Regions from separate parts of the Thermosynechococcus sp. HY596 genome, predicted to be linked through region 2. Evidence: predicted binding sites of a transcription regulator. Region 2 holds the regulator's gene; the other holds the start of a gene.
The links. The regulator HrcA, encoded in region 2, represses chaperone genes, less so after heat shock. The targets are predictions, from matches to a motif close to TTAGCACTCNNANNNTNNGAGTGCTAA.
Positions count from the first base shown of each region.

Region 1 (3,118 bases), 760 kb from region 2:
TGGCGTTAATCGCATCTTCCAGACGGAGTTTGCGATCTTTCATTTCGGTTTCAGTGGCAGCACCGACTTTAATCACGGCCACCCCACCGGCCAGTTTGGCCAACCGCTCCTGCAGTTTTTCTTTGTCGTAGCTAGAGTCGGTTTCTTCGATTTGGCGACGGATTTGCTCGCAGCGAGCTTTGACGGCTTTTTCATTGCCTTCGGCCACAATCGTGGTGTGATCTTTGGTGATGGTGATGCGGCGAGCTTTACCGAGCATATCCAGCTTGGCATTTTCCAGCTTCAGACCGGCATCTTCGGTGATCACTTGACCCGCTGTGAGGACGGCAATATCTTCGAGCATTGCTTTACGGCGATCGCCAAAGCCGGGAGCTTTCACCGCAGCCACATTCAAGACACCGCGCAGACGGTTGACCACGAGGGTCGCCAAGGCTTCTTTCTCGATGTCTTCAGCAATGATCACCAGCGGCTTACCGGCGCGAGCCACTTGTTCGAGGATCGGCACCAGATCTTGCACTAAGGTAATTTTCTTGTCGGTGATCAGCACGAAGGGTTCATCAAGCACCGCTTCCATGCGCTCGGTGTCGGTGGCAAAGTAGGGGGAGATGTAGCCCTTGTCAAAGCGCATCCCCTCAGTGACCTCGAGTTCGGTGGTCATGGATTTGCCTTCTTCGAGGGAGATCACGCCTTCTTTGCCCACTTTGTCCATGGCATCGGCAATCATCCGACCCACTTCTTCATCGTTACCGGCAGAGATCGCTGCCACTTGGGCAATGGCTTTGGAATCTTCCACCGGACGGGCATGTTCAGCAATTTTTTCGACAAGGAAGTGGGTGGCTTTGTCAATCCCGCGTTTCAGGGCAATGGGGTTAGCACCGGCAGCCACGTTGCGCAGCCCCTCTTTCACCATGGCATGGGCAAGAACCGTTGCCGTAGTTGTACCGTCACCGGCAGCATCATTGGTTTTCGAGGCGGCTTGGCGGATCAGCGCCACACCGGTGTTTTCAATGTGATCTTCCAGTTCAATTTCCTTGGCGATCGTCACCCCGTCGTTGACAATTTGGGGAGCGCCAAATTTTTTCTCCAGAACCACGTTCCGCCCTTTGGGACCAAGGGTCACGGCCACGGATTCAGCCAAGATGTCCATCCCTTTTTCGAGGGCACGACGAGCATTTTCGTTGTAGATAATGCGCTTCGCCATAGGTGTTTCCTACCTCAATCGTTCAACAGTGATGAAAAATCGCACAGAAATGAAGGAGTGTCAGCGACTTAGCCAACAATGGCCAAGATGTCTTTTTCCGAGAGGAGAACGTAGTCTTCGCCCGCCAGTTTCACTTCAGTACCGGCATATTTGGAGTACAGCACTTTGTCCCCCACTTTCACATCCATGGGCTGACGCTTGCCGTCTTCAGTGAGTTTGCCAGGACCAACGGCGGTCACTTCGCCCACTTGGGGTTTTTCACGGGCGTTGTCGGGCAGGAGGATGCCCCCTGCGGTACGTTCTTCACTTTCGCTGACTTTGACAAAAATGCGATCGCCCAAAGGCTTCACAGTTGAAACGCTTAGAGATACGGCTGCCATAGCGTACTGTTCTCCCAATTGTAAGAGTATGGATTGATAGCACTCACTGCACGGCTCATCGCGCAGTTTCTGGGGGGCAAGAGCATCACTTGCAATTGTTTAGCACTCTCACCCTTCGAGTGCTAATGTAGCGAGAGAGGGTTGGCGATCGCAACTCCTGTTGCAGTACGGTTTTCCGAACGGAACTTTAGCTCTTTAGCCCCGTGGTGGCAATGCCGCGAATCAGTTGCCGCTGACCCAAAATAAACAAAATCATCACTGGCACAGTGGCAATCACCGCCGCCGCCATCATCAACGGCCAATCATTGGTGAACTGCTCCTGAAAATTGGCCAAGGAAAGCTGCACCGTGATCAGCTCTGGCTTGGTGGTAAAGACCAAGGGCTTAAAGAGATCATTCCACTCCCCAATGAAGGTGAAGATAAAGAGTGTGACCAAGGCCGGTCGGCTCAGGGGCAAGAGAATATGCCAGAGCACTTGCCAGCGATTGGCTCCATCCAAGAGGGCGGCCTCCTCAAGGGCAACGGGCAATGTGAGAAAAAACTGCCGCATCAAAAAGATGCCAAAGCCATTGGCCGCCGTCGGCAAGATCAAGGCGCCATAGGTATTGATCAGATGACCCGCCTTGAGGATGAGGAAAATTGGGATTACCAAAAGTTGAAATGGGATCACTAGGGTTGCCAGCATCAGCAGCAACATCGTCTGTTGCCCCGGAAACGAAAGTCGCGCAAGGGCGTAACCCGCTAGGGCTGAGGTCACCAACTGGAGCGCCGTTACCGCCAAAGCCACAAACGTTGAGTTGGCAAAGGCCAAGATAAAGTGTCCCTGCTGCCATGCTGCCTGATAGCTCTGCCATGTCCAGCCTTGGGGTGGCAACAATTGGGTAGGTAGGGTTCCCGGTGGCCAGCCCGACGTACAGAGCACCACCAGTAGGGGGCTGAGAACCAGCAACGCCCCCAGTGTCAATACTAGGGTCAACCCCAAGGAGTGACCCCTGCCCAAGAGCCGTTTCAGCCCATCCACAACCTTCCGCTCCCCAAACAAAACCCTGCGCCCTTCGGAAAGCCAGCCTCTTGGCGAGGGCTGCATGTCCAATTCTCCCTCATCCCTGCTTTAACTGCCAGTGAGGTACATTCTCCTTCCCCCTTTCATAGAGATTTATCTGCCCCACTCAGGGGGTTGGGAGGGCGCTTGAGGACATCCTTGCAATCAAGATTTTGCTCAAGACGCTATCAAGGGAGCACTATACCACCCTTTGCGTCTCGCAAGAGAGTGTTTGACCATCCTCCTGAGGACTTGCTTATTCAAAGTGCTGCAGGCACAGAGACCGATTCCAAGACAAAGCTTTGAGTTTCCTCCCCAAGTTTGCATAGGAGACAAGCTGTGCCAGTTAGAGAAGTTGCAATTGTCCACCCTTGTGGAGTGTCCAGTAATGACTCATCTGTACAACCCAAATCCTGCTGTTATTTACCGCTGGGTGATGAGTTCTTGCCTTGTTGGTTTAGGATGTGCAACCCTGCACTTAGCTCCTGTAACTGC
Region 1 covers NZ_CP130346.1:1,766,222-1,769,339, forward strand. Annotated here, with positions in the region: gene groL (chaperonin GroEL) at 1-1,201, opposite strand, end outside; gene groES (co-chaperone GroES) at 1,270-1,581, opposite strand; gene QYC28_RS08730 (carbohydrate ABC transporter permease) at 1,769-2,593, opposite strand; gene QYC28_RS08735 (MORN repeat-containing protein) at 3,012-3,118, shown strand, end outside.
Region 1: a site for HrcA is predicted at 1,681-1,707, ahead of groES (co-chaperone GroES). Genes of this name have one in related genera too.

Region 2 (3,118 bases):
CAGTTGCGGTACTGGTTGCAGCGGTTAGCACCGGGCTATTGGCTGTTGCACCAATTAAGTGCCCTTGGCCAAACGGTGATGGAAGTGAGCGATCGCCTGCGGCAACTGGAGGCAGCGGGTATTACCGTGATTGCCCTAGCCGAAGGCTACGTGAGCGATCGCCCCCCCAGTGGCGATCAACTCTTAGCCCTTTGGGATCAGGTAAAGCAGCAACTCCACCAGCAAACCCTCTGCCACAGCCATGCCCGCAATCGTCTCAAGCACCGTCCGCCGCCGGGTCGTGCTCCCTATGGCTATCGCCGCGGCAAAGAGCACTATGTCATTGATCGAGCGGCAGCCGTTGTCGTCAAGGATTTTGTCGAGCATTTTCTCCTCTATGGCTCCCTCAGTGCGGCGGTGCGCTTTATTGCCACCACCCACCACAAGCAGATTAGCGTAGCGACCGGTCGGCGCTGGTTGACCCACCCCGTCTATCGCGGCCATCTCTACTACCAAGGGAAAACGGTGATTCCCCAGACCCATGCCCCCCTGATTGCCCCCGATGAAGCGGCTCAGGTGGATCGGCTGTTGCGACGCCAACGCTCTCTGCCTCGTCGCAGTGCCAGTGCCCCCCATCCTCTGGCGGGATTGGTGATTTGCCGCCAATGTCAGCAACGCTTTGGCCGGACTCAGGTGCAACCCTACCGCCAACCGAGCCAATATGCCTATTTGCGTCCCCTCCACTGTCCCCTCTCCCCCAAGTGTCGCAGCATTCCCTACGACGCGGCTTTGGCTGCTGTGATTGATCAAATTGCTGAGCGCCTGCCGCCCGCGATCGCCCAACTGTCGCTGCTGCCGCCACCGCTGACGGCTCAACTGCAAGCAATTGAAACCCAACTGCACCGCCTTGCCGAACTAGAAGCCCAAGGCCTCTTGGATCCCGAAACCGCTCAACTGCGCCGCTATAAACTGGCTGGGGAACGGGCACAACTTGAAGCACAGCAGGCGCAATTGCCTCCTAGCAATCTTGTGCAACTAGCGGTGACCCTTGGTCAGCCGCAATTTTGGTACCAACTCTCGGCAGCGGAGCAACGGTTTTATCTACGGGAATTTTTGCGGGCGATCGAGGTGACCAGCCGCCCCTGCCAGCCTTGGTCGATCCATCTGCAATTTATTTGGGAATCCCCCATTGGCAGTACTGCTTAGCCATTTCTAGCTGAGTTTTTAGTCACAAAAGACCAATCGCCATAGCGGCAAGTTGCAACTCAGAATTGCTGAAATACAAAGGCTAGTTTATAGATAGATAAAAAACACAGATAACAAGTCACAGGTGTAAGGGGTTATGACGATTGAACTCAGCGATCGCCAAAAGCAAATTCTGGGCGCCACCATTAACCATTACATTGCCACCGCAGAACCTGTTGGCTCAAAGGCGATCGCCACGGAATACAACCTCAACGTCAGCCCGGCCACGGTGCGCAATACGATGCTGCTCCTCGAAAAAAGTGGCCTGCTTTACCAACCCCACACCTCCGCAGGGCGGGTGCCCTCTGATTCTGGCTATCGCGTCTATGTGGATGAACTAATCCAGCCCATTCCCGATGTGGCTCGCAAAGCTGAGAGCCTCTTGAGTGAGCGGTTTATCTGGGGACAACAACGTCTTGAGGTGATCTTGCGGCAAGCGGCGCAGTTGCTCTCAGATCTCAGCGGTTACATTACGCTGATCACGCTGCCCAATCGTTTGGAGCGGCAGATTCGCCTCATTCAGCTGGTGGCTTTAGAGCCGCACCAAGTGATGGTCATTCTTGTTCTCGATACCTATGAAACCCAATCCGCCCTGATCCAATTGGATCAAGGGGAAGAGGATCCTGAGCTGCGGGAGCGGACTGTACAGGTGCTTACCAACTTTCTTAACCATCAGTTGCAGGGGCGATCGCTGGTGGAACTCAGTGCCATTGACTGGCAAAAACTGGATTTGGAGTTTCAGACCTACAGTCAGCAGCTTCAGACCCTACTGCGGCAGTTGAGCGATCGCTACAGCCAGCAAGGCACCTCCTTTGTCATCAGTGGTCTTGCCGATGTTCTCCAGCAGCCAGAGTTTTCCCAAGTGGAGCAGGTACAAATGCTACTGCATCTTCTCGAAGACCAACAGGATCAACTGGCTCCCTTGATCAGTAGCGACAGCCAAGCCCCCTCGCAGGTGCAAATCCGCATTGGCAGTGAAAATACCTTAGCGCCGATGCAGTCCTGTACATTGGTTTATTCCTGCTATTGCTATGGGGACTCCCCCGTGGGCAGTATTGGCATTCTAGGGCCGACGCGGATGCCCTATGCACGGATTATTCCCCTAGTGGCCACAGCGGCAGATTATCTAACCGAACAGGTGAGTCGCCGCAAGTAAGAAAATCAAAACATCAGAGAATTCTTGTGCAGTCAACGGCCGGCTTTATCATGCACAATAAACTATTGGGCTTTCCCAGTTGGAGATATTGAAATGCCGACACCCGCCTTGCTGGTTCTTGCCGATGGTTCAGTCTTTCGCGGTTTTTCCTTTGGGGCACCGGGAACGGCCATTGGCGAAGTGGTCTTTAATACCGGCATGACGGGTTATCAAGAGGTACTCACTGACCCAAGCTATTGTGGTCAAATCGTGACATTCACCTACCCTGAGTTGGGCAATACCGGAACCACGCCCGAAGACGATGAATCCGATCGCCCCCAAGTGCGCGGTGCGGTTGCTCGCAATATCTGTGACATTCCCAGTAACTGGCGATCGCAACAATCCTTACCTGATTACCTCAAAGCCCATCGCATTCCCGCAATTTATGGGATTGACACCCGCGCCCTCACCCGCAAAATTCGTACTGTCGGTGCCATGAATGGCGGCATCTCCACGGAAATCCTTGATCCCGTTGAACTGCTGCAAAAAGTCCTTGCCGCTCCCAGTATGCAGGGACAAAATCTAGCCAAGGTGGTGACCACCCGCACCCCCTATGAATGGACAGAGCCAACGCCCCCGGCCTGGGAATTTCGTCCCCAAACGGCCAGCGAAGAGCCACCGCTAACAGTTGTGGCCATTGACTTTGGTGTGAAGCGCAATATTCTCCGTCGCTTGGCCAGCTATGGCTGCCGTGTGATT
Region 2 covers NZ_CP130346.1:2,526,581-2,529,698, reverse strand. Annotated here, with positions in the region: gene QYC28_RS12425 (recombinase family protein) at 1-1,185, shown strand, start outside; gene hrcA (heat-inducible transcriptional repressor HrcA) at 1,322-2,380, shown strand; gene carA (glutamine-hydrolyzing carbamoyl-phosphate synthase small subunit) at 2,474-3,118, shown strand, end outside.